Regions from separate parts of the Mycoplana ramosa genome, predicted to be linked through region 1. Evidence: predicted binding sites of a transcription regulator. Region 1 holds the regulator's gene; each other region holds the start of a gene.
The links. The regulator LexA, encoded in region 1, represses DNA repair genes until DNA is damaged. The targets are predictions, from matches to a motif close to TGTTCNNNNTGTGTTCNG.
Positions count from the first base shown of each region.

Region 2: a site for LexA is predicted at 3,915-3,932, ahead of JNC62_RS20245 (ImuA family protein). Genes of this name have one in related genera too.
Region 3: a site for LexA is predicted at 3,097-3,114, ahead of JNC62_RS01060 (PA0069 family radical SAM protein). Genes of this name have one in related genera too.

Region 1 covers NZ_JBHEEW010000006.1:122,686-132,457, reverse strand. Annotated here, with positions in the region: gene JNC62_RS09505 (serine hydrolase) at 1-822, shown strand, start outside; gene JNC62_RS09500 (hypothetical protein) at 990-1,256, shown strand; gene JNC62_RS09495 (SDR family NAD(P)-dependent oxidoreductase) at 1,292-2,170, opposite strand; gene JNC62_RS09490 (hypothetical protein) at 2,167-2,949, opposite strand; gene JNC62_RS09485 (protein-S-isoprenylcysteine O-methyltransferase) at 2,959-3,552, opposite strand; gene JNC62_RS09480 (hypothetical protein) at 3,728-4,318, opposite strand; gene JNC62_RS09475 (ABC transporter) at 4,477-4,605, opposite strand; gene JNC62_RS09470 (L,D-transpeptidase) at 5,009-5,593, opposite strand; gene JNC62_RS09465 (SDR family NAD(P)-dependent oxidoreductase) at 5,798-6,556, shown strand; gene JNC62_RS09460 (YMGG-like glycine zipper-containing protein) at 6,760-7,017, shown strand; gene lexA (transcriptional repressor LexA) at 7,230-7,946, shown strand; gene JNC62_RS09450 (ComEC/Rec2 family competence protein) at 7,927-9,772, opposite strand, start outside.
Region 2 covers NZ_JBHEEW010000020.1:12,583-22,354, forward strand. Annotated here, with positions in the region: gene JNC62_RS20205 (COG3904 family protein) at 1-108, opposite strand, end outside; gene JNC62_RS20210 (hypothetical protein) at 258-584, opposite strand; gene JNC62_RS20215 (EutQ-related cupin domain-containing protein) at 659-1,012, shown strand; gene JNC62_RS20220 (hypothetical protein) at 1,029-1,520, shown strand; gene JNC62_RS20225 (hypothetical protein) at 1,521-1,952, shown strand; gene JNC62_RS20230 (GAD-like domain-containing protein) at 2,003-2,692, opposite strand; gene JNC62_RS20235 (hypothetical protein) at 2,692-3,228, opposite strand; gene JNC62_RS20240 (hypothetical protein) at 3,633-3,758, opposite strand; gene JNC62_RS20245 (ImuA family protein) at 3,990-4,748, shown strand; gene JNC62_RS20250 (DUF6504 family protein) at 4,666-6,180, shown strand; gene JNC62_RS20255 (error-prone DNA polymerase) at 6,177-9,437, shown strand; gene JNC62_RS20260 (hypothetical protein) at 9,538-9,772, opposite strand, start outside.
Region 3 covers NZ_JBHEEW010000001.1:232,900-242,671, reverse strand. Annotated here, with positions in the region: gene JNC62_RS01080 (tetratricopeptide repeat protein) at 1-953, shown strand, start outside; gene JNC62_RS01075 (4-(cytidine 5'-diphospho)-2-C-methyl-D-erythritol kinase) at 961-1,881, shown strand; gene moaB (molybdenum cofactor biosynthesis protein B) at 1,868-2,410, shown strand; gene JNC62_RS01065 (glycosyltransferase family protein) at 2,436-2,969, opposite strand; gene JNC62_RS01060 (PA0069 family radical SAM protein) at 3,174-4,331, shown strand; gene rnhB (ribonuclease HII) at 4,516-5,175, shown strand; gene JNC62_RS01050 (F0F1 ATP synthase subunit B) at 5,503-5,988, opposite strand; gene JNC62_RS01045 (F0F1 ATP synthase subunit B) at 5,999-6,688, opposite strand; gene JNC62_RS01040 (F0F1 ATP synthase subunit C) at 6,764-6,991, opposite strand; gene JNC62_RS01035 (F0F1 ATP synthase subunit A) at 7,057-7,809, opposite strand; gene JNC62_RS01030 (AtpZ/AtpI family protein) at 7,868-8,242, opposite strand; gene JNC62_RS01025 (cell wall hydrolase) at 8,506-9,708, opposite strand.

The sequences.
Region 1 (9,772 bases):
CACAATCGGCTTCTCGGGGTTGTCCGTGGGGTCGATGGCATCAAGACCGGTTATACACGTGCGTCCGGCTTCAACCTGGTCACCTCCGCCCAGGCGGACGGCCGCAGCGTCGTCGCCGTCGTACTCGGCGGGCGCACCGGCGCCTCTCGCGACCAGCAGATGAAGCAACTCATCGCCCGCTACATGCCGGCAGCATCCCGGCGCGGCGGCGGCAACCTGATCGCCGAAACCGCCGACGCCCCGACGCTCACGGCAAATGCGGCGGCAAACAGCGTATCAGCATCCGCAGCCGGCGGTGAAACCGCAAGAAACGTCGAACTGCCTGAGAACGGGCCGGTACCGACGTATCGCTACGAAGAATCGCGTATCGAGATGGCCTATGCCGCGACCACCGACGCGAACGCAGCCCGCGTCGTCGGCAAGGACGCGCTCGCGGCCACCCTTCGGGTCCAGCGCAACGTCGCCGTGCCAGCGGCTGCCCCAGCGGAAACGGTGGTGGAGGAAGGGGACGTCGATCCTGCCGTCGACGCCCTGACCACCTCGTCTACTGCCGCTTCGAAAGACCGATCCATTCCCTCCGGCTGGGTCATTCAGATCGGCGCGACTCCGGATCGCGATCAGGCACAGGCACTCCTCGAAAAGGCGCAGGACCGCGGCGGCAAGGCGTTGCGTGGCGCCCAACCGTTCACCGTCGCCTTCGGCAACGGCAACGAACAGCTCTACCGCGCCCGTTTTGGCGGCTTTTCCGGCCAGGACAGCGCCGTGAACGCCTGCAAGGTCCTGAAGAAGAAAGGTATTGCCTGCTGGGCAAGCCAGCAGTGACGAGCGTGGCTGCGCGGGACGCTTTTTCATGCGCCAGTGCGGCAAAGATATCAGCCTAACCGCGACAGCCACCGGATGGGTCAGATTACCGGTGGCGGCGGCAAGGCCGGGGACGCTGACTTTCGGCGTCCGCCGTCCTCGATAGAGTATTGCGTACGAGGCACGTTATGGCGATGAACGAGAATGTGATTGGCTCCCCGCCCGGATCTGGTGGCAAGCGCGGCAACAGGAACGGTCTTCACCCTCTCCACGAGGCAGCGCTTCGGATCGCCGATATCGGTCTGGCGCGCTCACGCAACAAGACCAAGGACCTGGTCGGCATGCTGCTGGCCCACGGCGCCCGCGCCTGGCGCACAGGACAGCCACAGGCCGGGATCCACTTGCATGTAGGCCGTTCGGGCCGCTGCCACCCTGTCCGGATGCGCCTGCGGTGAATTTGCCTGCGGCGGGTGTCGCTGAATGAGGCGCCTCAGCCACCGGGGGCGATCCGGCTCAGCCAGCCTTTGCCGCAGCAGTTCTTGTACTTTGCGCCCGATCCGCATGGGCAGGGGTCGTTGCCGCGACGCTGCAGCCGGCCGATCAGCGGCAGCAAGACCGCGGTCGGCAGAATCGATGCCACGAAAGCCGTCAGTTTCGCGGATACACCCGGCACCACCAGCCGGCGGCCGGCCTTGAAGCCACGCCAGGCGCTTTCGGCCACATCGACGGCATCCGCTCTCGGCAGAACCTTGAACAACATTGCCCGGCCGGCCCCGGACCGGTCGAGAAATTCCGTCTCCACCGGTCCCGGCGCCACACAGGTCACCGTAACGCCGGCGTGGCGCAACTCTTCGTGCAGGGCGTCGGAGAACGAGCGCACGAAGCTCTTGCTGGCATAATAGAGCGCCATGTTGGGCCCGGGGGTAAAACCGGCAATGGAACCGAGGTTGAGCACCCCTCCACGCCGGCGCGCGAGCATGCCCGGCAGGAAACGAAGCGTCAGCTCGCTCAGCGCCCGCACATTGACATCGATGATCCCCAGTTGCTCGCCGATCGGCAGGGTTGTCGCGGCGCCGCGCAGGCCATAGCCGGCGCTATTGACGAGAACGTCGCAATACAGACGATTCTCTTGGAGGAACGCCTCGAGACGCAGCGACGCCCCGGCCGAAAACAGATCGAGGTCCAGCGTGAAGGCTTCGCCGCCGGCCTCCTGCACTTCGGTTGCGGCTGCCAGCAAGCTGTCGTGCGAGCGCGCGACGAGCACGACGGGGCCGCCCTGCCGCGCGGCGACGGTCGCGATCGCCTTGCCGATGCCACGGGAGCCCCCGACAACGACGACCGCCGGCCGCAACTCGGAACCGAGGCTCATCCGGCCGTCCTCGCTGGCTGCACCGGCCTCGCCCCGTCCTGGGCAAGGCCGTTCACTTCCATGGCGACCTCACCGTTCAATATCTCCTCGAAGCGCTCCAGCGCCCGCGCGACATTCGCCCCGTCCATGACCCGGTGGTCGTAGAGGATGCGGACATTGACCGTGCCGTCTTCGGCAATCGGGCCATAGTTGAGCAGGGTGGTCAGCGGCGTCAGCGGGTTGAACGATTCCGCGCCGAGGCCGGAATAGACGGAGAACTGGAACGTGCCGAAATGGCGGCCGCGCTGCCGGGCAATGTTCAGTCCCAGCCACATCAGCAGCCATCTGACCGGTCCCGGCAACCGCGCGAGCCTCAGCGCGCGCCGGAACTCCTTGATCTCGTGGACCGGGCGCGAGCGCGCGGCACTGATCATCGCCTGGAGGTCGGATATGCTGCGGCGCTCGGGTGCCCTGATGGTCCCCAAAAGGACGATTCGCTCCCCCTCATGCTCGCGCTCATGCGCGACGGAGGCGACACTGACGGGGTACTCGTAGAAATGCGGGTTCGGGAGCTTGACATAGGCACGGCGCAGTTCCGGCGTTTCCTGCGAAAGCAGCCCGTACCCTTTCAGGAACAGCACGGTCCATGACGGTCGCTGCGGCTGCGCCGCCCTTGCGCTAACAAGCGCGCCCAGGTTCATTTGCCGCTGCACCGTAACGCGCGGAATGCCGATCGAAAACCGCATGAGGTCGCCGACGAGGCGTCGCGGTGCCGAAATCTTCAAAGCGCGGCCGCGCATCATGCACCTCTAATAAATGTAGGGGATCAGTCTCTTGGTCCGATCCATGTAGTCGCGATAGCTGCCCCCGAAACTGTCCAGCATCATGCGCTCCTCCTTGTCGACCCTGAGGAAAAAGAGCAGCGCAAATCCGACAAAGCCGGCCAGTGCGACGACCCAGTTCGACAGCAGGAAAGCCTGGCCGAGCGCCATCAGCAAGAACGAGGTGTACATGGGGTGGCGAACCAGCGCGTATGGCCCGCCGCTGACCAGTTGATGCTTGTCGCGAATCTCCAGGCTGATCGACCAGTTCTTGCCGAGTTCCTTGTGTGTCCGGCGAAAGAGCCACATCGCAGAAAAGAACGAAACCGCCCCGATGGCGATGGCCCACATGCGGGCGGGGTAATCCGCCGCCTCGGGAAAGCCGGTGGCGACGTAGATACCGGGCACGACCGCGAGCCCCAGCGTGGCCGCCACCAGACCGACCATGTCAACGAACGAACGCCGATTCGTGACGATCCGGACGCGCTTGGCGCGGCGTTCGAAGGGGTAGCGGATCACGTACCAGGCAATAACGCCGAGCACCCATAGTATTTGACCGACTGCGGCAGCGGATAGATTCATTTAGATTCAGAGCCTGCTCGATTTTGCTCATACTGCACAGCGGATTTTGTCTCTGACAAGCCGGAAAGTGCATGGTCCAAAACGAATACCTGCAGACGCGGCGATGGAGGCGGAAACGAAACGATCCCCGCATCGGCTTGATTGCACGTTCCAACGCCAAACGCGGCAGCGCTCTTCAGCCGACATTCATCTCGCGAAGCTGCGTGATGTACTGCTGCGGCCTGAGCCAGATGGGCGGCGTCTTGAAGCCCATGAACTTTGCGATCTCCCCGGTCCAGGCGTTGCAGTTGTTGACGGTCGCCTGCCAGAACTTGGACTTGGCCTGCAGTTGCCGAATGAACGCAACGGTCTTCTGGTATTCGGCCTCGGTCAGCATGACGCGCCAGCTTGCGGAACGATATTCCTCTTCGAGGTCGCCATCGCTCGCTCCGGTCTCGGCCGGGACCGGTATAAAATGGCCAAGCACATAGGGCGCCGCATCCGTAGAGGCCGGCGCGAGGCCAGCGACCTCGGGATTGATCATCCTGCCGGATTTGTCGGTGCGCCCGAAGACCACGTAGGTATGGCCATAGCTGAGCGCGTAGCGTGAGCGGAACTCGATAAAATAAAGCTTCTGGCTGCGCTGCGTCACCCCATCTGCAGCACCGGTATAGCCGCGATAGTCAGACACGTAGCGCGGCTGGGGGGGCTTGTCCTCGGACTGGCAGGACGCAAGTCCAAGCGCAAGGGCGACTATAAGCGATGCATGGCTCTTTCCCAGCGTCATAGAACACGCTCCATTTACCGGTGCCGCGGTCAGGGTAGCCCAATTTTGGCTGGAAAGCACCCTCGCCTGCTATCGGCAACAGCCGCTGGATTCACTGCTGGAGAGAGCGCGCAGAAAGGGGAAGTGCCACCAGGCACTTCCCCTTTTTAAGCTGGTTGTCACTTATATACGGGTGCCGGCTGCTCGACTGGTGGCGGGGCTTTGCCCTTGCCTTTGCCGACTGTGCCGCAGGCACTCAGACTGACTACGGAAAGTACTGCTACTGTCACGATCAGAAGTCTGCTCATCAACATGTCCTTTCCTTGGAACGGAATAGGTTTTCGAAGGCAACGCTACTACTAATAACCGCAAAAGCAACAAAGGCATAGTGCGGAAGCGACACAAAGTTAATCACTGCAAAGAGCTGGCAAGATCAGATTTATCAACGAATTGTTTCAAGCCGTGATCGTCGATTATCCTGCGCGCGCTTGCAGGGTACGATGCCGCTTCCAGCGACGGCTCTTGGCGAAAGGACCGTCGCTTCCGGTTGTTCAGTAGACCGTGTCCTCAATGAACAAGGGCCTCGTATGTGCATGCTTGACGGCGGCCATTCGAAATAACCGCCGCGCAAAACTGGCGGAAGGTTTGATTTTTATAGCCGCAAAGGCAGGAAACACATGGACCTTTGGCCAAATCCTCCCGGATGTATTGTCAAATGACCTTCACGCGCGTTCCCACGGGTGCGCGGCTGTAGAGATCGATGATGTCCTCGTTCGTCAAGCGCACGCATCCATTTGAGACCGCATGCCCGATCGACCACGGTTCATTCGTCCCATGCAGCCGGTACATGGTGTCCTGATTGCCCTGGTAGAGATAGAGCGCGGCCGCCCCAAGCGGGTTATGCGGACCGCCCTCCACGCCGCCCGCATACTGCGCCAGCCGCGGTTTACGCCGAATCATGTCGTCCGTCGGCCTCCACGAGGGCCATTCCGCCTTGCGGCCGACGGTCGCCTCTCCCCTGAATGTCAGCCCCTCCTCGCCCACGGCGACCCCATAACGTATCGCCTGCCCACCGCCCTCGACGAGGTAGAGATAACGTTCCGAGGTGTTGACGACGATCGTTCCGGGCGGCTCGTTGCCCTCATACGCGACCTGACGACGGCGGTATTGGGAGGCAACGCGATAGGTCGACATGGAGGGGTATCCCGTCGATCCGAAGGTCGAACTGCATCCAGAGGCCAGCAGGCCCAGCCCCAGGAACACCAATCCCCGACGCGTCATGAAGTTCCTGTCCATTTGCACCTGCTAGCGATCAGACGAACCCCTGCTTTTTTATGGATACCATTGCGGCGCGCTTCGGCCAAGTCTCTCCCTTTGATTGAAGCCAGGGAGAAAAAGAGTGCCGGCCAACCATGCCGGTTCTGCTTCCGATGAATCCCCTTGCGTCGAAGGGCGGCCTCTGCTCGACTGGCCATGGCAGTCAAACAGGGATGGGACGCGATGGCGTTTGCCTTAGATGGAAAAGTCGCGATCGTGACGGGTGCTGGCTCGGGAATCGGTGCCGCCATATCGCGGCGCCTGGCCGCCGGCGGCGCCGAGGTTGTCCTCGCCGACGTCGACCATGACGCCGCGCAGGGCGTTGCCGCCGAGATCCGTCGGGCGCATGGAGACAAGGCCCATGCGGTCGCGGTGGACGTCACCGACGCCGAAGCGGTCGGGATGCTGGTCGAAACCACGGTGGAAAGATGCGGCGGCTTGCATCTGGCGGTGAACAATGCCGGTATTCACGGACCGCGGCTTCCCAGTGGGGATTATCCCATCGACGATTGGCAGAAGGTGATGGACGTCAATCTGAACGGGGTCTTCTACGGCATGAAGCATCAGATTTCCGCCATGATGGCGTCGGGCGGTGGCGCGATCGTCAACGTTTCCTCCGTGCTCGGTTGCGTCGGTCTGCCCTTTACTGTGGCCTATACGGCGGCAAAGCACGGTGTCACGGGACTGACCAAGGTCGCGGCGATCGAATATGCCAAGTTCGGGATCCGCATCAACGCCGTCGGTCCCGGCTGGATCGATACCCCGCTCCTGGCGGAGCATCCGCAACTGGCGAGCAGCCGTCGGATGGAGTCGCTGCAGCCGATGGGGCGACGGGGACGACCGGAAGAAGTCGCAGCACTCGTCTGTTTCCTGCTCTCGGACGAGGCGAGCTTCATCACGGGCAGCTACCATCTCGTGGATGGTGCCTATAGCGCGCACTAGCGTGTCACCCGATCTGACCGATCCCCGACCGCCTTGAAGGCGCTACCGGCATGATCGTATCTGTCCGATCGCAACATTCGCCCGAACGCGCATGCGCCACGACCGGTTGTACCTGGACGAAAAACCGGATTACACTTGACGGCTGGTTGGGGTGGACAAGATATCGACAGGCAAGAAAATCAACGAGACAGGAAGGAATGGAGATGACCAAGATTTCCCTAATACTCGTTCTGGCCGGGCTCGCAGCGGTCGGCTGCACGCCAACCGAGAGGGGGGCCGGCATCGGCGCAGCCACCGGTGCAGTGATCGGCGGCGCCATCACCAATGACGTTCGGGGCGCAGCCGTCGGGGCCGCGATCGGCGGCGTTTCCGGCGCCGTCATCGGCAACGTGGCCGGACAGCCCGGTCGGTGTTACTACCGCGATCGCTACGGGCGTCGCTACATCGCCGCCTGCCCCTAATCGGCGCGCAAACCGTGTCGCAGTTGAACCGGGAAGAAGGCCCCTCGTCCCCGATAGGGCCTTTTTCCCGACCATGGAAGCTGCCGCCGGCCTCGCGGCCGACAGTCTCACACGAGCCGCTGTACCTTTGATTGAAATTTGCCCCTTGCGGAACACATGTGGAACAGATAGTGTCCGTTCTGGATTTGTTTCACGATTCTGGGTGACGAGCCATGCTGACCCGCAAACAACAGGAACTGCTGCTGTTCATCCACGAGCGGATGAAGGAGACCGGCATTCCGCCGTCATTCGATGAGATGAAGGATGCCCTCGACCTCGCCTCGAAATCGGGCATTCACCGGCTGATTACCGCGCTCGAGGAGCGCGGCTTCATCCGTCGGTTGCCCAATCGGGCACGCGCACTCGAGGTGATCAAGCTGCCCGAAGCCTATTCGCCCAGCCTGAAGGCGCGGCGCGGTTTTTCGCCATCGGTGATCGAAGGAAGCCTTGGCAAGCCAATGCCAGCGCCCTCCCCGGCCAGGCCGGCCGCCGCCGTGGCGGATGGGTCGGTTTCGGTTCCGGTCATGGGGCGCATCGCCGCCGGCGTGCCGATCTCGGCAATCCAGAACAACACCCATGACATCTCCGTTCCAATGGAGATGCTCGGTGCTGGTGAGCACTATGCGCTGGAAGTCAAGGGCGACTCGATGATCGAGGCCGGGATCCTGGATGGAGATACCGTCATCATCCGCAACACGAACTCCGCCAACCCGGGAGAGATCGTCGTGGCCCTCGTCGACGACGAGGAGGCGACACTGAAGCGCTTCCGCCGCAAGGGCGCCTCCATTGCTTTGGAAGCCGCCAATCCCGCCTACGAGACCCGCATCTTCGGCCCCGACCGAGTGAAAATTCAGGGCAAGCTCGTCGGCCTCATTCGCCGTTATCACTGACTGCATTTTCTGAATCGAAGAAGGTGTTCGTCCGCCAGTCGTACAGGCGGTGTCGGCTCCAGGGGCGGTGATGCGTCGTGACGGCGTTGCGAACGCTGTAGCGTAATCGGCCGGTCCAATCGGCAGGCCGATCGGCAGGCCGCGGTGTTATCTCGAGGGCCCCGGTGCGACGCAGGCTGCGTGCCGAAACGAGTTTCGCGCCGGAACGGCAGGTTTCCATCCGAATGTAGCGTGATATGACCACGAGATCGGCACGGTCGCAGGCGGCCCCGAGAAGGGCCGGATCCTCGAGCACGAGGACACGCCAACCGGACGGCGCGGTGCCGGCACACCACTCCTTGCGGCGGCAAACGAACCGCTTGTCGTTGGCGGCTACGGCGAACGCAGAATCCATGTCGTCCCGTGCCCGCGCGATCGCAACAGGATCAGGCGCCACCTCCCTATCCATGCCTCGGCGCTGCCGTCCTTGCGGACGGACTTTCGGCACTGCCAGGCCAACCAGGCCCTCCGAGCGATGGGTGCCCGCGCCACTTCCAGTCGCCGTCCGCCATTGCGCGGCATCGCCATCGGTGAGGAACATTGGCGATCGATGGGTACCAAGGCGAAGGGCACGACGCCATTGATCGTAGATGAAATCGGGCGGCCGCGACCGGTTCGTGGCGGCTTCTCCGGGCATGACGAGCGCCACGAGCCGGCCGTCCTTCGACACGAGAACCTCGGGCGGCACATCCGAGGGGCGGACGGCGACGACAGCCACGCCGAAGACGAGTGGTAAGAGACCGATGGTTGCGAAACGGGTGCGAAACAGGCAGACCAGCCCGCCTCCAGCCGCGACAAGCGTGAAAGCCAGCGGCGGCAATCGGCCGGTGACCACCTCTCCGCCCCAGCCGGCAACCCAATTGGCCATCGCGATGATCCAGTCGACGCCCCGTCCCATGATCGCGAGCGGGATGCCGTCCAGTCCGAACGGCATGAGCAGCATGGCGATGACGGCCATCGGCATGACGAGGAACGATATGATCGGCATCGCAAGAAGGTTTCCGGCGAGGCCATAGGCCGGGATTCGATGGAAGTGCCCGATGGAATAGACGAGCGTCGCGACCCCGCCGATCAGAGACGACAGCAGAATTCCACCGACAAGCGCGGATGCAACCGACAGGACCCGTGACCGGTCACCGATCCACCGCGGGCGTCGCGCGGACCAGTCGCGCCAGGCACCATAGCCCGCGACGAGGCCCAGGGTTGCCGCGTAGGACATCTGGAAGCCGGGACCGGTGACCGCCGACGGGGTCACTGCCAGAATGATCAAGGCCGAGAGCGCAACGTTGCGCAGGCTGATGGCGGTGCGGTCGAATAAGACAGCGAACAGCATGACGACGATCATGAGCCACGAGCGGATTGCCGAAACCGCGCCGCCGGAAATCATGATGTAGAGCGTGACCGTGATCAATCCGCCGACGGCTGCGATCTTCTTCACCGGGAACTGCTCGGCTGCCCCCGGGACCAGTGCCAGCAGCAGACGGGCGCCGACCAGAAAGGTGCCCGCCGCAAGGGCCATGTTGAGCCCTGAAATCGCCAGAACGTGAGCGAGGCCCGATTGCCGCAAAGCCTCCACCGTTTCCGGGCTGATGCCGCGCTGTTCTGCCGTGATCAGGGCGGCGGAAATGGCGCCGGCATCGCCGCCGATGCGGCCGCGGATGTGTTGCGTGACGGCACTCCTCCATTCGGCTACCATTCGGATTGCTGCCGCGGATACGGTCTCGCCTCGCGCCGACGGGTTCAGCTCCGTCGCCGTCGGTTTGCCGTAAAAGTAGCCGATGGCGCCT
Region 2 (9,772 bases), on a different contig from region 1:
CGTCTCTTTCGAGGACTTCCTTATTTCAGCACCGGAAGCCGCACCTGCCTGAAAGAATACCAGTCCGACAATGGCCATCCACGGCAAACAAACCTGCCACGATGACATGTACGGTTTCCCCATCTGCCCCTCCCGTAGAGGTCGCGTCATCGATCCGCCGTATGTCCCCTCGGCCTGATCGGGTCGAACCCCTGTTCACTCTGTTTATCTTACTTCCTACTTCATTGCGGTGAAGTTTCGGTTGATTGGTTCGATCCTTATTTCGGCTCCCGCCAGTAGTGATCGATGATGTGCTGCCCGTTGTTCACGATACGCTGGCCGACTTCGGGATCGCCGCCCTTCAGCGTGTCAGGATCACCGCCACACAGGCGGACGAACAGAACCTGTTGGGTTGCGAACGTGAAGTAGTCGCGACTGGTCGGCTCGAACTCGAGGCCCGCTTTCGCGAAACCGTCCGCCACCTCCGCGGCCGCGTCGTCGATGGCGTTGAAGACCTTGTCGAGCATCGCGCGCTCGGCCGCCTCCCTGATCTCCAGGTATTTGCGCTGTTCCGGCGTCGGGATCGCACAGGTGTTCTCGGTCATGTCTTCTCCGTCTGCAGTGGTTGGCGGGCCTGGCAACCGCGCTATGTGTCCGAAGACAACATAGGAGCAGACTGATGAAGGTCCAAAAGTTCAGCGTCTCGGACGCCAAGATGGTCAAGTCGCCCGGGCAGGATGCGGAAATCTATGTCGGGAACCTGGTAGACGAACGAAATGGCGGCCCTGTGACCATCGGATACGGACGCTATGCCCCGGGGCAATCGTTGACCGAGACCATGGAGGTGGACGACACGATGATCATCCTCGAGGGGCGGCTAACCGTTTCCACATCCGATGGCACGGTAACTGCGGGACCGGGAGATATTGTCTATATGCCGAAAGGGCAGGCGGTTACGATCATGACCGAAGGCGAAGGCGCTCTCACGGCTTTCGTGACGTATCCACATTGGGCCGAGGCCCATAAAGGCTGAACGGGAATTGTTGCCGATGTTCTTGTCACCACGCGGCTGGGCCACGTTCGCCTGGCAGTCCGACTACAGCCAATTCTACCTGATCGACCGCGGCGACGAGGCGTTCGAGGCTCCCGTCGAGATCACGGCCGAGATCGAGAAACAGAGTTATGCCACCGTGTCCGCAGGCGTCGTCATCTACACACAGGACAGCCTGAACCAGCATATCCATATCGCCATATACGACACCGAGCCGGAGCATTCGCCTACGGAACCGATGAGCGGGAAGCCATGGACGAGGACCCAGACCACCGATGTCCGCTTCCCGTCGAAAAGCTTCGGGTTATCGAGTCCCTCCGCACCTGACCCGTTGCCCAACGGTCCCATTTTTCTTGTCGACAGTACGGACTGCAGGTTGCGGATCGACTGGATGGAGGACCAAGGCGTTCGGGATATCAGCGGGCCGACAGACCCGGATGTGATCCATCTGACAATCTGGCCTCGATCGTCCAGTAATGGGGGCGAATAAATGGCTGTGCTCACAGACATCATCGTCGCGCCAACCACCGAGGTGCCCGCGATAATCGCCGAAAGGCCGGGGGCAAAGAGATGGCCAGTGTTCGAGACCACTGGACTGGATTTGCTGGTCCTTGCCGATCTGGCATTGGCACTGAAGAGACCGATCGAAGCTACCGCAATCGATGAACAAACGCCTGCGGCTTCGGCCGATGAAACGGAGGGGCCTTGGCTCTACGTTTTGCCTGTCGGCCTTCGGGACAGCATAGCCTCTATCGGGTCTTCCGACATCCCGGCCGTCGCGGACGCGTGGGCCAAGGGCGAAGAAGCCGAGAACCGAGGGCTGACGTCTGATGTCGCGGAACGCCTATTGGCACAGCTTCAAAAGCTCGCTGTCCAGGCGCATGCGGAGGATAAGCCGTTGCTGTTGTGGATGTCGATGTAGGAGCGGCCTTTAGCGCGCTGGTTCCGCCGCGATTCAGGCTCTCGAGCGCCTCACGCTGAGCCACCGTTTCCCCGGCCAATCCTTCGGACTGCCGGCACGGTGGGCTTGGTGCTGTCGAACAGGGTGAATGGCTCGAGCTGCGCCGCAATCGCCATGGCTTCCAATGCGCTTACTCGCTGGAAGCTCTCTGCCTCGATCACTCCGCCCAACGCCGGTTCGAGTTTCGGACGGTATATCTCCCCGAAGTCGAGTTGGCCGCATATCGATCTCACGCGCTTGAATACAGGCTTGCCCACCTTGTCGGGCGGATCGTATGCGGCGTCGTTCACATTGCCGATCGCAATGGCGACCGCGGTATCGGCCTTGGTGGCCGCGCCCTTGAAAAAGGCGCGGCAGGTTATCCTTCGATAGAGCATGTCGATGTCCATGACCCTGTGGTCCTCGTTCCAAACGAGCAAGCTCCCGAACGCTGAAAACCCGATGACATGGCTTCGAGACGCGTTGAAGTCCGGATCGCCTTCGAGGATCGTCTCGAGGATCGGTCGGTATCGAGCAGGATCACAGAGCTGGAAGTAACCGTCCAGCCAGATACCCCAGCCGTACGCCACCCAGAAGTCCACAAGGCTGTCCGGAATACGACCCCTAGCCGACGCGATGAATTCCGCCTGAGGCTTCTTCCCGTCCCTGGGTTCCCCGAAGGCCTGAAGCGCGTTCTGGAAGAGCGGCGATATCTCCGTCATCAGCGATCACTGCCTCTGGATGCGGGCGGATCAATCTGGTCGTCGGCACCATGCGACCCGGCTGGCAGGAAAACGGTCCTTGTCGTCCCGTCTCCGGAAAACAGGATGTACTGGAACGGGTTCGGACTGCCATCGTCGGGAACGGCCAAGTCGTGGCCCGCCAATTCACGGATTTTCGTCAACATCGGGACAAGATCATCCATTCGCGGAAGGTTCACGTCGAGCTTGGTCGGGAACTCCGGGAACTCGGTTGGCCAATACACGCACCAGCCTTCCCCGGTCGATGTCGAGAGCAGGTCGCCGATGTCGTCCGTTTCCCCGTCCCAGAAATTCCCGCGTGGTATTCCCGTGACGGCGAAAATGGAACCGCAGGCGAGATCAACTGTCGCTCCTCGCGCGAAAAAGACATCAACGCCTTTCCAGACGGTCATCGGCGTAGCCTTGGTGAAGTGTACTGACGGCAAAACGTCATCCGGACTTTCCGTCCCTGCTGAGGAGCGGGCCGTGACGAAGAGGCGGATGGCGGTCGCCAGCATTGACGATCCTGCGCGGGCGGACCTTCAACCCGACCTCGTCCAGCGCCGATCCCAGCGAAGGCCTGGCCTTGTCGGCGGATTGCGATCTTGCTGGTTTCCGTTTCACTGGGTTCTCCCGTTATGCAGATCGCAAACTGAGCCCGTTTCGACTTCAACGCAACCGTCTGCCAGGCTTCTGAGTTTGATCCTCGGGTGCGCAGACGCTCAGCCGGGCATCGCATCGGTCTACTCCGCCCTCACACATCTTCTCGCATCGACCGACCACCGATCGTCTCAGCCGTGAAAGCGTAACGCTCGCCTTGAACTTCGCGACGAGCGCTTTCCGTTCCATCCTCCCGTACAGGCAGCAGGATTTGCATTCGACGGCGATGAATTCGCCCTTGAGCGTGCGCAACGTTGGAGTGTCAGGCATCGACGTTCAGCCAATTGTGGACGTAGGTCGAAGCCTCCACGTTTCCGCCGTGGAGCGCGCCGATGGTGGGGTGCTTCTCCGCGATATGGGAGCGCATGTTGGCCAAGGTGCTATTCACTCGCAGGCTTTCCCATCGTTGGCGAAAAAAATATTCAATTGCGCCGGTCACTTACGCGAAATGATTAGAGTCCTGATTCATCTACCATTTCGGCCTGCTGGATAATCCCCAGCCCCAAAAAGGGCGTTTCGAGCCGGCTTGACTCGGTCTCTCTATAGGAACAGATAGAGAACATCAACATTCTTGGGCATGAGGCCCGCTTTCAACGCGAACCGAGGAGGTCCGTGATCGATGTCGCACGCCCGGACTTCCCGGCTTATCGATGATTTACGCGAACGCATCGCCCACCTTGAGGGCGGCTCGGCGCGCAAGGCCGTGGTCCTGCCCTTCGGCGTTCCGGATATCGACGACCGCCTTCCTGGTGGAGGCCTTGTTTGCGGAGCGCTTCACGAGATAGCAGGCGGCGGTTCCGGTACTGTCGATGGCGCAGCCGCCGCCCTGTTCGCCGCGGGAATAGCCGCGCGGGCCAAGGGGAAGGTCCTTTGGTGCCTGACTCGTCCTGATCTCTTCGCCCCATCCGTCTCGCAAGCGGGACTGCACCCTGACCGCGTTGTTTATTGCGAAGGCGACAAGGACGAAGATGTCCTGGCTTCCATGGAAGAAGGTCTGTCGTTCGGCGGCTTCGCGGCCGTTGTCGGGGAACTGGTGCGGTTACCGATGACAGCGTCCCGACGCCTTCATCTTGCAGCCGAGAAGACCGGGACCATGGGGCTCGTCGTCAGGCGTTGGCGGCGACAAACCGAGGCTTCCGATTACGGAAATCCAACGGCCTCGACGACAAGGTGGCGCGTCAGCGTTCTGCCGTCGGAGCCGCTGCCAGTCGCGGGCGTAGGCAGGGCGAGGTGGCTTGCGGAACTGATGCGCGTGAAGGCGGGTGAGTGTGCCGAGTTCGAAATAGGAGCCCCCGATGTCCAGGGTCGTATCTGTCTACTTCCCGTTTCTGCCGACCGACCGGATACGTCGTCATGGAGAGGGAGCCGTGCCAGCTGATCAGCCTCTCGTCGTCATATCGCGGTCGGGATCGAAGCGATGGGTTTCCGCCGCCGACACGGCGGCGCGGAAAGTCGGCCTGCGTATCGGTATGTCGGCGAGCAAGGCCCAAGCCGTCATCGCTGGCCTGACGATGATGGATGCCGACCCCGTCGCGGATGCCGCCGCTCTCGAGCGCCTGGCTCTCTGGGCTCTCCGACAATACAGCCCGGTCGTCGCTGTCGATGGCACGGATGGCATCGTTATGGATACCGAGGGCGCAGACCACCTGCGTGGCGGCGAGGAGATGATGATCACAGGGCTTGTGAACATGCTTCGCGGGCGTGGCCTGACGGCGAGGGCAGCGGTGGCCGACACCTGGGGCGCGGCACATGCGATCGCGCGACTGTCGACCGCCGAGACCACCGTCATTCCTTCGGGCGGGGTGGCGAAAGCCGTTGTCGGCCTGCCAATCCATTGCCTTCGGTTGCCGCCGGATACGATTCAGGGGCTACGTGTCCTTGGCGTGGAAACGGTCGGTGAACTGTCCGCGATGCCGCGCGCACCGCTGACCCTTCGGTTCGGCCCCGAGCCGGGGAGGCGGTTGGACCAGTTGTTCGGGCGAGTGGCGGAACCGATCGAGCCGCTGCGAACACCCGACCTCGTCGTGGTCTCGAAAAATTTTCAGGAGCCCATCGGGGCGGCGGAGACGATCGAGAAGTATGTCCGCCGCCTCGTTGGACAACTGACCGCCGAACTCGAGCAGCGCGGCCTGGGTGTGCGCCGATCCGATCTCGTGATCCATCGCGTCGACAACACCCGCCAGTGCCTGCGGGCTGGCCTTGCCAAGCCCGTGCGCGATCCCACTCGCCTGTCGAAGCTGCTCTGTGACCGCATCGAAAAGATCGACCCGGGCTTCGGCATCGAGCGTCTGGACCTCGTCGCCGTCATGACCGAACCCCTTGAAGAAAGGCAGGTCGCGTCTTCGTTGATCGAGGAGGACGTTGTCGACATCACGCCCGTCATCGATGTCCTCGCAAACCGCGGGCAGCGCCTGTATCGCCTGTCGCCTGTCGCGTCCGACGTGCCCGAGCGTTCCGTCATGCGGATCGCGCCCACCGCGCCGGAGACCGGGGCCGATTGGGCCGTGAAATGGCCGAGGCCCTCGCGCCTCTTCGCCCATCCCGAACGCATCGATGTCACCGCGCTCCTACCTGACCAGCCGCCTGCGGTCTTCACCTGGCGCGGCAAGCGGCGGCGCGTGAAGCGGGCGGATGGGCCGGAACGGATATTCGGAGAATGGTGGCGTCGGCCCAAGGAGATGCAGGCCGTCCGCGATTACTTCGTCGTCGAAGACGAACAGGGCGAGCGGTATTGGGTGTATCGCGCGGGCGACGGTGTCGATCTGGAGACCGGATCACACCTCTGGTATATCCATGGGGTCTTCGGATGAGGTACGCCGAGCTCCAGGTCACCACGCACTTCTCGTTCCTGCGCGGCGCGTCGAGTGCCGAGGAACTGTTCGCGCGAGCGGTCGAACTCGGCATCGATGCACTCGGGGTCGTGGACCGCAACAGCCTTGCGGGGATCGTCCGAGCATGGGAAGCCGCCAAGACGACGAAGGTCCGCATTGTCGTCGGCTGCCGTCTTGATCTCGCTGATGGCATGTCGATCCTCGTCTACCCAACGGATCGCCCTGCATACTCGCGACTGACCCGCCTGCTGTCGCTTGGGAAATCTCGAGGAGGCAAGGGCAAGTGCATCCTCGATCTCGCAGACGTTGAAGCATACAGCGAGGGCCTGATTGCTGTCCTTGTTCCAGACGAAGCCGACGATATCTGCGCGGGACAGTTACGCAAGATCGCCGCCGTATTCGGTGATCGGGCGTACGTGAGCCTCTGTCTTCGCCGCCGACCGAACGACCGACTGCGTCTGCACAACCTCTCGAACATGGCCATCCGGCACAGGGTCAAGACGGTCGTTACCAATGACGTCCTGTTCCACGACCCCGGTCGTCGGCAACTCCAGGACATCGTGACCTGTATTCGAAACCGCACGACGATCGACGATGTCGGCTATGACCGCGAGCGTCACGCCGACCGGTTTCTCAAGCCACCCGAGGAAATGCACCGCCTGTTCGCCGAGTATCCCGAGGCGCTGGCGCGGACACGCGAGATCGTCAATCGCTGTAAGTTCGACATGTCCGAACTCCAGTATCAGTATCCCGACGAAGCCATCGTGCCGGGGTTAGATGCCCAGCAGTCGCTCACGAAGTTCGCCTGGGAAGGGGCGGCCGACCGATATCCGGAGGGAATCCCGGACAAGGTACGCAAGGCCATCCTGCACGAACTCGAATTGATCCGCGTCATGAAGTACGCCCCGTATTTCCTGACCGTCTACAGCATCGTCAGGTTCGCAAGGTCGAAGAATATCCTGTGCCAGGGGCGGGGGTCGGCTGCCAACTCCGCGGTGTGCTATTGCCTGGGCATCACGTCGATCAACCCGGAAACCTCCGACCTCCTGTTCGAGCGCTTCGTCAGCATGGAGCGGGACGAGCCACCGGACATCGACGTGGACTTCGAGCACTCACGCCGCGAGGAGGTCATCCAGTGGATTTACGAGACCTACGGCCGCTCGAGGTCCGCCCTATGCTCGACCGTCACGCGCTACCGTGCCAAGGGCGCGCTGCGGGACGTCGGTAAAGCCCTCGGCCTTCCCGAAGACCTCATCGGCCAATTGTCCTCGGGCATCTGGGGCTGGTCCAAAGACGGCGTGGGTGAGAAGCAGCTCCGCGAAAACAACATGAACGCGTCGGACTATCGCCTCCAGCTCGCCCTCGATCTTGCAGGCCAGCTCATGGGCGCGCCACGCCATCTCGGCCAGCATCCCGGCGGTTTCGTACTCACGCAGGATCGCCTCGACGACCTGGTGCCGATAGAGCCGGCCGCCATGGATGACCGCCAGGTCGTCGAGTGGGACAAGGACGACATCGAGGCCTTGAAATTTATGAAAGTCGATGTCCTGGCGTTGGGCATGCTGTCGTGCATGGCGAGATCGTTCGAATTGCTGGCCGAGTACAAGGCGTCACCAATGGGGCTGGCCGACATTCCGCAGGAGGACCAGAAGACCTATGCGATGATCCGGCGTGCCGACACGCTTGGCACGTTCCAGATCGAGTCGAGAGCGCAGATGGCGATGCTACCGCGGCTGAAACCGAGGACATATTACGATTTAGTGGTGCAGGTGGCGATCGTGAGGCCCGGTCCAATCCAGGGCGACATGGTCCATCCATATCTCAGGCGGAGAGAAGGGAAGGAGAAAGTCGAATATCCGACGCCGGAACTCGAAGCCGTTCTCGGTAAAACCCTCGGGGTCCCGCTTTTTCAAGAGTCGGCGATGAAGGTGGCCATGGTCTGCGCCGGGTTCTCTGCGGGCGAGGCGGACCAGCTCAGGCGTGCCATGGCCACGTTTAAGTTCACGGGCGGGGTCTCGAAGTTCAAGGACAAGCTCGTGAGCGGCATGGTGAAGAACGGCTACACGGCCGAATTCGCCGAGCGGACCTTCACGCAGCTCGAAGGCTTCGGGAGCTACGGCTTTCCCGAAAGTCACGCGGCCTCCTTTGCCCTGATCGCCTATGCGTCATCCTGGGTGAAGTGCTGGCATCCGGATGTCTTTTGCGCCGCTCTCGTCAACAGCCAGCCGATGGGATTCTATTCGGTGGCCCAGATCGTCACCGATGCCAGACAGCACGGCGTGGAGGTGCGTCCCGTTTGCGTGAATGCCTCGCGATGGGACTGTACGATGGAGCGGATCGGTGACACGGACCGTTTTGCTGTCCGTCTCGGGATGCGCGTCGTTAAGGGGCTGTCGCAGAACGACGCCGCGCGGATCGTCCTTGCCCGCGCGGATCAACCCTTCGAGAGCGCAGACGACTTGTGGAGGCGTTCTGGCGTGCCGACGGCAAGCCTGGTGAAGCTTGCGGAAGCGGACGCATTCCTGCCGTCCCTGAAACTGGAACGCCGTCAGGCGCTATGGGACATCAAAGCGCTGCGCGATGAGCCACTGGAACTGTGGGCAGCCGCCGCCGAGCGCGAGGCCCGTACTATCTCGGAAACGCAGGAACCCGAGGTCATCCTGAAATCGATGACGGAGGGCAGGGAAGTTGTCGAGGACTATTCCCACACTGGGCTGACCCTAAGGGCGCATCCGATGTCGTTCCTACGTTCGGACCTGGCAGCCAAGCGGATTATCACGTGCGCAGAGGCGATGGGCGAGCGTGACGGTCGGTGGCTCTGGACAGCAGGTCTTGTCCTCGTCAGGCAGCGCCCGGGTTCGGCCAAGGGCGTGATGTTCCTCACGTTGGAAGACGAGACCGGGATCGTGAACGCCGTCGTCTGGCCGAGCCTATTCGAGCGCCAGCGGAGGATTCTGATGACGGCCTCGATGATGGGCATCCATGGCAAGATACAGCGGGAAGGCGAGGTCGTGCATTTGGTGGCGCAGCGCCTGTTCGATTTTTCGGCCGACCTATCCAGCCTTGGGGACCGCGGCGGGGATTTCCCGCTCCCCCATGGCCGGGGTGACCAGGTCAAGCATGGTGGCGGGCCCGACCCGCGGGACAATCCGAAACCTGCGGTGCAGGCCAGGGACATATACGTTCCCGATTTGCACATCGATACGCTGAAAATTAAATCGCGGAATTTTCACTGAGTTCCTCATGTCGCCTAACGATGGTGCGCGATTGTTTAGCGCGGTCACCTGTGCCTTGCACTGAGCGACAGATGGCAGAGAAGGGATACAACTCCCGCGCTTATGGATTCTCGCCAACGCCCATGATTATGCGGTTCAATTGCTCTCTAAGGTTGGCGGCGCTGACACCCCACAGACCGCATTTCGACAGAATCAAGGATCGTGCTACCTGCTGGACGTTGTAGACTTCATATGGGCCGATGCGAGGAGTATCTCGCGAGAAGGCGTGAGCCGTCTTGAAATTGCGGAGAAAGCTGCATGCGTGAATCGCGTCAGGGAAAGTATATCTAACGTCT
Region 3 (9,772 bases), on a different contig from region 1:
CGCTGAACCGCGAAGGCGCGGAGGACATCGTCTCGCTCTACCTGCAGGTTGCGCGTGCACTCGATCCCGACAGCGCCGACACGCTCGTGCTGCTTGGGGGCATTGCGGAGAACCAGAAAAAACCGGAACTGGCGATCGAGTACTATCAGCAGGTGCCGAAGGATTCGCCGATGCGCCGCATCTCCGAGCTGCAGCTCGGTCTCCAGCTCGCCGACCTGGGCAAGGTGGACGAGGCGAAAAAGCACCTGAAGGCGCTGATCGAAGCGGACCCGAAGGACATGCGCAGCTATCTCGCCTATGGCAGCGTTCTCTCCGATGCCAAGGAATACAAGGAGATGGGCGAAGTCTACGACCGCGCGGTCGGGGTGATCGGCAACGTACCCAACCGCTCGCACTGGACGATCTTCTTCCAGCGCGGCATCGCCTATGAACGCCAGAAGAAATGGGAGCTCGCCGAGCCCAACTTCCGCAAGGCGCTGGAACTGAACCCGGACCAGCCGCAGGTGCTGAACTATCTCGGCTATTCCTGGGTCGATATGAACATCAACCTGCAGGAAGGGCTGGACATGATCCGCAAGGCGGTCAGCGTCAAGCCCGACGACGGCTACATCGTCGATTCGCTCGGCTGGGCCTACTTCCGCCTCGGCCAGTTCGACGACGCGGTGGCGGAGTTGGAGCGCGCGGCCGAATTGCGCGCGGGCGACGCGACGATCAACGACCATCTCGGCGATGCCTACTGGCGTGTCGGCCGCAAGCTGGAAGCAACCTTCCAGTGGAACCGCGCCCTCGGGCTCAAACCGGAGGAAGCCGAAATCCCCAAGATCAAGGCGAAAATCGAAGCCGGGCTGCCCGAACTCACCGACCCACCGCCGGCCGCCGCCCAGGCGACCGACAGCAAGGAGCCGATCAAGACCCCCTCGCTGACGGTCACGGAAAGCGACAAGAAGTCCTGATCCGACAATGGCGCGCAACCAAGGTATGACCGGCTTCGTGCAGACGGAGCCGGCGCCCGCCAAGATCAATCTGGCGCTGCATGTCGTCGGCCAGCGACCCGATGGCTACCACCTTCTCGACATGCTGGTGACCTTCACGCGGTTCGGCGACCGCGTCGGAATCGCGCCGGCCGAAGCAGACCGCTTCACGCTCTCGGGCCGGTTTGCGCCGCAACTGCAGGACGGTCCGGCGAGCGGCAATCTCGCGCTGAAGGCGCGAGACCTGCTGCGGGTTGCGCTGCTGCGCCAGGGCACGGCCGCCCCTCCCGTTCACCTGCATCTGGAGAAGAACCTGCCCGTCGCCTCCGGCATCGGCGGCGGTTCGGCCGACGCGGCCGCCACCTTGCGCGTGCTCTTGCGGCACTGGCGCGCCGCGCTCCCGGCAGCCGAATTGGCGGACCTCGCGCTGCAACTGGGCGCCGACGTCCCGATGTGCCTGTTGGCGCGGCCGCTCGTCGCCGCCGGGATCGGCGAACGCCTCACCGTGCTCGAAGACCTGCCCTCCTTTCCGATCGTTCTCGTCAATCCCCTCGTCGGCGTTTCGACGCCGGACATCTTCCGGCGGCTTTCGACGAAGGAAAATCCGCCGCTCGCCGCATCGGCGGCCATTGGCGCGGCGGCATGGCTTTCGGCGATGCGATCGATGCGCAACGATCTCGAGGAGCCGGCGCGGGTCATCTGTCCCGTGATCGACGCGGTGCGAACGGAACTGGACCGAAGCGGGGCGCAACTGGTGCGCATGTCCGGCTCCGGCGCCACCTGCTTCGGCCTCTATGGCACCACCGAGGCGGCGCGCCGGGCGGCCCAGGCGCTGGAGACGGCGCGGCCGGACTGGTTCGTTGTTGCCACCGAAAGTTATGACGGAGGGGACCCCCATGGCGCGGCTTGACGAGACGAGACCCTTCATTGGCCTTTCGATCGCCGTCCTGACCGTATCGGACACCCGAACGCCTGCAGACGACCGCTCGGGCGACACGCTGGTCGATCGGCTGGAGAAGGCCGGGCACCGGCTCGCCGCGCGCGCGATCGTGCCGGACGACAAGGCGGCGATCCGCGCCCAGGTCGAAGACTGGACGAAGGATGCCGGCATCGACGTCGTGATCACCACCGGCGGGACCGGTTTCACCGGCCGCGATGTGACCCCGGAGGCGCTCGAACCGTTGTTCGAAAAGAAGATGGACGGGTTTTCGGAGGTGTTCCACCGCATCTCCTACGACAAGATCGGCACCTCGACCATCCAGTCCCGCGCCACCGGTGGTGTTGCCAACTCGACATTCATCTTCGTGCTGCCCGGTTCGCCCGGCGCTTGTCGCGATGCATGGGATGGCATCCTCGCCGCGCAGTTGGACTACCGGCACATGCCCTGCAACTTCGTCGAGATCATGCCGCGCCTGGACGAGCACCTGAAGCGGAAGTAGGGCCCGCCAGCCATATTCAGGGGGGCTATGCCCCTGCTTTCTGCCGCAGCGCGCGCACCGCCCAGGCGGGCACGAGTTCCGCACCCAACTGCCGTGCCGCGACGCCACTGGCAAGCTGGTCAAGCCTCATGCCCGGCCGGACCAGCGCGCGAGCCTGCCGCTTGGAAACCAGCAGCCCCTCCTCAAGCGTTGGCCGCCGCCGCAGTATCCGCTTGTGGAACGGAAGGCGATGGTTGCGCGACCCTGCAAAGCGGGCCGGCGCCTCATTCAGCGCGACATATTCCGCCACCGCATCGACCCAGCCGTTCAGCGGGCGAGCGCCCGGCTCGAGCATCAGCAGCCACTCGCCACGAGCCGATCGCACGACATCCTGGATGTCCCAATCCGTCAGGAACGCGCAGCCTGCGGCATCGGCCACCTGGGACGAGCCGTCGCAAGATCCATGGTCGAGCACGATGACATCCTTGACCAGCCCCTCCACGGCCCCGGCAACAAGGGCTGCCAGCGTCTGCGCCAGTTCGGGTTCGTTGTCTCTGCACTCGATGATAACCGTCAGCATTTTCCACCACTACCGCATTGCAACAAACAAAGCCACTGACGGCATTGGCCAATTCGGCTCAAGCGCCGGCTTCGCGGACACGCGGCGCCCCGATCGACAGGGTGCGTCGTGCAGCTGCGCTGAACTTTGTTCTTGTCTTGTTCTTCTTTCACTGTTAGGAATAAAGTCATTGGAGGGAAGCGATTCCCTCAATGGAGAACCCCGATGACCGAACTGCGAAGCCTCAGGGAGGGCGCGCTTGCGCCCGCCAATACGGTCGATATTGCCGACGCGCTGATGGCGCAGACGGGTCTGCGCATCGACGTGGACCGGCGCCGCGGGCGCGGGGCCGGCCTGAACTTTTCCGGCCGCTTCGAGCCGCAGACACGCGAGAGCGTCGATGACGGCTGGCAGTCGCTTGAGGATCTGCCGCCGTTCAAGACTGAAGTGCAGGTGGAGAAGCCGCGCAGCATCATCACCCGCAACGAGTCGCCCGACATCCCGTTCGACCGCTCCGTCAACCCCTATCGCGGCTGCGAGCACGGCTGCATCTATTGCTTTGCCCGCCCGTCCCACGCTTTCATGGGACTGTCCGCCGGGCTGGACTTCGAGTCCAGGCTGTTTGCCAAGCCCGATGCCCCGCGACTGCTGGAGCGCGAGCTTTCCAAGCCGGGCTACCGGCCTCGGGTGATCGCGATCGGCACCAATACGGATCCCTATCAGCCGATCGAAAAGGAGTGGCGGATCATGCGCCAGATCCTGGAGGTGCTGGAAGCCGCCGACCATCCGGTCTCGATTGTCACCAAGTCGGCCCTCGTCATGCGCGATATCGATATCCTGTCGCGCATGGCCGCCAAGGGGCTTGCCTGGGTGGGCCTGTCTGTGACGACGCTCGACCGCAAGCTGGCGCGCACGATGGAGCCGCGCGCGGCAACGCCGGCGCGGCGGCTCGAGGCGATGCGTGCCTTGTCGGAGGCTGGCGTTCCGGTCAGCGTCATGGCGGCGCCGCTCATCCCCGGCCTGAACGACCACGAACTGGAGCGCATCCTTGATTCCGGCAAGGCCGCCGGCGCCCAGGAAGCAAGCTATGTGCTTCTGCGCCTGCCGCTGGAAGTCAGCCCCTTGTTCCGCGACTGGCTGCTGCGGGAGTATCCCGACCGCTACCGGCACGTGATGTCGCTCGTACGCTCGATGCGCGGCGGCAAGGACTATGACGCCGAGTTCGGCAAACGGATGAAGGGCGCCGGCCCCTATGCCTGGCAGATCGCCCGGCGGTTCGAGCTGGCGACGAAGCGGCTCAAGCTGAACCGGATCCGGCGCAGTCTCGCAACCGACCTGTTCGTTCCGCCCTCGGGCAGTGGCGTTCAGCTCTCGCTGCTCTGAAGTCCGTGTCCCGCCGTTGAAGATCCGGCCGGGGGGAAAAGGCTTGCGAACACGAATGGCCGCGGCGTGACCGGCCGGCCAGACGAGATCGACATTGCACCGTCCCCAGCAATGTCGGGCTTCCCTCGGTGCCGCCTCGCCGAGGGACTTGCAGGGAATCGGTTGGTCGTGCGAGGGTCGCCGCATGCCACGCCGCGCGACCACCGATTCCCCCCTCCTCTTCGACCTTCCCGAAGGCCCGGATTTCCTGATGGAACTGGCCGCCCGCAAGGCCGGCCAATGGCCCGTGGCCGGCGCAGATGAGGCCGGTCGCGGACCGCTTGCCGGCCCGGTGGTGGCCGCTGCCGTCATTCTCGATCCGGAGAGAATTCCGGACGGGCTTCATGATTCCAAGCAACTGACTGCGGCCAAGCGCGAGGCGCTGTTTGCCGCCATCATGGCCACGGCGATGGTCACGGTCGCCTCCAGCAGCGCCCGCCGCATCGATCGGACGGATATTCGAAAGGCCAGTCTCGACGCTATGCGGCGCGCCGTGAACGCCCTTCCCGTCCGGCCAGGCCTGGTGCTCACCGATGGTCTCGACGTGCCGCCAGGGCTTGGTTGCGACGGTCGCGCGGTCGTCAAGGGCGATGCGCGCGTGCTTTCAATCGCCGCCGCCTCGATCGTGGCCAAGGTGATCAGGGACCGGATGATGGCCCGTGCGGAGACCACCTATCCCGCCTATGGCTTCTCGGCTCATGCCGGCTATGCGACCGAACGCCACCGCGATGCAATCGGCCAATTCGGACCCTGTGTACTGCACCGTATGAGTTTCCGGCCGTTCCGCTCGGACGCGCCCGACTGAGCAATAGACCCACCAAAAAAGAAAGCGCCCGTCCAGGCAGATTCCTGTGTCGCGACGCGGGGACCGATTTCGCCACGGCTGCCCACGCCAAGGGCAGGGCCCTTTACCTGGCCCGACCCGAAGGTACAACACTCGCAGGGTGCCGGCAGCACGTCTCGCGAAAGCGGGGGCGGTTTTCTCGACAGAGCGATGCGGGAGCGCAAGGACCGAAAGCCGACCAAGTGACCCCGGAAAATCGCAACGCAGCGGACGGTAGTGCATCGATGCGCCCATGAAAAAAGGCCGGATCGCTCCGGCCTCTTGATCTCTAGGCTGTGCGCCGGAACATCAGTTCAGGCGGGTCTTCACTTCCGCGACGGCCTTGTCGAACAGCGACATGCTGGTGGCTGCATCGGCCTTGTTCGCAAGCACGTTCTCGGCGGCGCTGATGGCGAGGTCGACGGCGGCCGAACGAACGGCGTTGATCGCATCGACCTCGGCCTGCTTGATCTTCTGCTCCGACAGCGCGGTGCGACGGGCGACATACTCTTCCGTCTTTTCCTTGGCTTCGGCTGTCAGTGCCTCGGCCTCGCGCTGGGCGGTCGCCACGATGGCGGCGGCCTCGGCCTCGGCTTCCTTGCGCTTGCGCTGGTATTCTGCCAGCAGGCTCTGGGCCTCTTCGCGCAGGCGCTTGGCCTCCATCAGTTCGTTGGAGATCTTCTCGGCCCGCTGGTCGAGGGCCTTGCCCATCGTGCCGGGCACCTTCAGGTAGACGATCAGCGCCAGGAAGAGGACGAGACCGACGAAGGCGTAGAAAGTTGCGTCAAATGCCATGGTCGCTTCCTTACTTCGCTGCCGCCGACTTCACCGCGGCCGCAATCTCGGCCTTGGTGGTCTTTCCGCCAATGAGCTGTTCGACGACAGCCGCGGCAGTCTCTTCGGCGATCGCGCCGACGTCGGCGAGTGCCTTTTCCTTGATCCCGGCAATGCGGGTCTCGGCAGCGGCGATCTTGCCGTTCAGGCTTTCTTCGATCTTCAGGCGCTCGGCGTCGGCCTTGGCCTTGGCGGCGTCACGTGCCTCCGACGCAATGGCGTGGCCCTTGGTGCGGGCGTCAGCCAGTTCCTTCTCATAGGTCGAAATTGCGTTGTCCGCCTCGGTCTTCAGGCGCGCAGCCTCGTCCAGATCCTGGGCGATACGGTCGTGACGCGTCTCCAGGATGGAGCCGACGCGCGGCACGATGATCTTGGACATGATCAGGTAGAAAATGCCGAAGGTGATCGCCAGCCACAGGAGTTGGGAGGGAAAGGTGGATGCGTCGAAAGGCGGAAAGACACCGCTTCCGGGCGCTTCGCCGTGGGCGACACCCGTCTCGGTGTGCAGTTCGCCGGTGGGGGCGGCAGCGCCTTGGGCATCGGTCGCCGGAGCAGCCTGATGCGCATCGCCCGCCGGGGCAGCGTCGTGCGTTTCCGTCGTGGTCTCGGCCTGAGCGATCGTGAATGGGATGGACTCGGCCTTGGCCGCGGTCGCAGACATGCTCACCTCCAGGTGCACTCAAACAGTAAGCGGATCACGGCCGCAGCGGGCCGTGATCCGGTCTTCCAGCCGTTATCAGACGGCGAAGAGCAGCAGCAGGGCGATGAGCAGCGAGAAGATGCCCAGAGCTTCCGTAACGGCGAAGCCGAATACGAGGCGGCCGAACTGGCCGTCAGCAGCAGACGGGTTGCGCAGTGCGCCGGACAGGTAGCTGCCGAAGATGTTGCCGAGGCCGAGGGCCGTGCCGGCCATGCCAAAGCATGCGAGACCTGCGCCGATGAACTTTGCTGCTTCCGCTTCCATGATGAACTCCTTCGAATGGGTTGTTGCGGCTTGGACTGGTGCGGAACGCACCAACGACTTTCTCCTTAGTGGCCGCCCGGATGCACAGCGTCGTTGAGGTACATGCACGTCAGTACCGCAAAGACGTAGGCCTGCAGGAATGCCACGAGGAACTCGAGACCGGTCAGGGCGACCGTCATGATGAGGGGAAGAACCGCGCCGCCGATGCCGAGCGCGCCAAGGGCTCCAAGCGAGGCAACGAAGCCCGCGAACACCTTGAGCGTGATGTGGCCCGCCAGCATGTTGGCGAACAGACGGACGGAGAGGCTGATCGGACGCGACAGGAACGAAATGATTTCGATCGCGACGACGAGCGGCAGAAGCGCGCCGGGAACGCCCTGCGGCACGAAGATCTTCAGGAAGCCGAACCCATGCTTGTAGAAGCCGTAGAAAATCACCGTCCCGATGACAAGAATGGCAAGGGCGAGGGTCACGATGATCTGGCTGGTGACGGTGAAGAAGTACGGCACCATGCCGAGTAGGTTCGCCGTCAGGATGAACATGAACAGCGAGAACACCATCGGGAAGAACTTCATGCCGCCGCTGCCCGCACCTTCGCGCAGCATCGAGGCGATGAACTCATAGGACATTTCCGAGACGGACTGCATGCGGCTCGGGATGATGCCGCGCTGCGACGTCGTCATGTAGAGAAAGCCCGCGGCGACAGCAGCGGACGCCACCATGAACAGCGACGCATTGGTAAAGGAGAAATCGATTCCGCCAATTTCGATCGGAACAATCTTGTTGACCAGAAACTGATGGGTCGGATCGTTGGACACCGCTAATCTCTCTCGTTTGCCGCCCGCCGGACGGTTATTCCTCTAACCCGGACAGCACTCAGGCGCCATCCTCGTTTTTCTTGTGCTCGGCGTCTCTGCCGGCCATCCTGTCGACCGGATGGGGTGAAGCCACCATTCCCGCCGACCGCATCACGTTCAACACGCCCGCACAGAAGCCGAGCAGCAGCAGCACTATCATGCCCCACGGCGCGGTGCCGACGAAACGATCCACCAGGTAGCCAAGAAGCGCACCGACGATGACTGCGGCGACGAACTCGCTGGAGAGCTTCATCGCAACCGCATAGCCCTTGCGGCTTTCGGCTGCCCTCTCCTCGGCTGCATCACCTGCATTGTCATCCACACGCCGCTTCGCGAGTTCCGCGTTGAGGCGCTGCATGCGTTCTTCCAGACTTTCCTTGCGGCCGCCCTTCATGGCGCTCCCCTTCCGTTTCCGCAGCGCAGTGCGCCCTATTGCGGACATATTCACGGCTAGGTTTTAAGCCAGCTCCAGGCCCGTTTGAAGTCGGGCGCAACATAGTTTTAGGCACTAGCATAGTCAAGGCGGAGCAGAGCTTTGCCAGGCGTGAATTTTAGCATGAAGAATCAATATTTTAGAGAAAAATCGGGAAATCGTTCGGGTTGAGCAACAGGGAATCGCCGGAGGCGTGGCCACTTGCCGCGCCCCCGGCACCAGACTCAGATCCAGCCTCCGCCGTAGGTGCGGTAGAAGATGTGCTTGCCGATCTTGGCGACCCGCTGCATCGTCGGACCCCAGTTCGGCTTCACATAGGTCGCATGATAATGCGTGGCCGAGCCCACCTCCGGCAGCCAGATCTTGCCGGCGGTAACCGCCAGGGCGACCTCCTTGGCCGTCTTCCAGTGCCAGGGTGCCAGCACAAGGTCTGGAATGTGGTCGCAGGTGAAGGAAAACTGGCAGCCGGTGCGCAGCTTTTCGCCCTGGTAGACGACCCCGCAGACGGTATCGGGATAGGCCGGGTTGCGGACGCGGTTCAGGATAACCTGGGCCACGGCCGCCTGGCCTTTCAGCGATTCCCCACGCGCCTCGAAGTAGATCCCGTTCGTCAGGCACTTCTGCTCGGCCGGGGAGAACACGCTGGCCGGCAGCACCGTGGCCGCCCAGGCATGGTCTTCGGGCGCGATCTCCGGGATGAACCGGCCGCCGGCCGCATCCTTCTTCGTCAGGATCGAATCAAACGGTGAAACCCGGGCGTAGTCCGGCTCGCTCGGGGCATAGGCGGTGGCAAGAATATCGGCATTGTCGTTGGTGACGAGGCCGGCCAGCATGGACGGGACGCCGGGGGCCTCCACCAGCGGCCTCTTCTTGTAGAAGGCCGTGGCGATCTCGATTTCCTTGCCCTTGATCTTGGGTGTGCTGAAGCGCATGCGTTCGGCGCTGTCGAAATCGGGCGTCAACAGCGACGCCTGCCGGTCGAGCACCGACCCTGCGGAAAAGGCCTTCGGCGGCGCCACCGGCGTCACGGCGACGATGCGCTTTTTCTTTTCGCGGCGATTGATGCGATCCTCATCCGGGATGCCGCCCGCCCCTTTGCGACTGCTGACCATCGAGGCCTCGGCCCCGCCGGGCAGTCTCAGCCCGGCACCGCCGGAAAGCGCTCCGGTCGTTCGCGGGTCGTTAAAGGCCACATCGACCATGTGGATGGATCCCGCCGGCGAAGGGGTCATCACCACCTGCTGGTTCCCGCCCTTGCGGTTGACGCCGGAGATGAAGGTCGCCAGATCGGAATGCCCGGCTTCGGCGGGCAATGCCGCATAGAGGCAAACTCCGAGGGCCGTCCGAGCCAGCCAATCGCGCCGCCACAAAGCCGACCATTTCACACGAACGATACGCCTACGCACCGACACACTCCGACAACACATAGCCGCGCGGCGTCGTCACCCGACGAGCCGGGTGCTAAACCTTCTGGCCATCACTCTTGCTGAA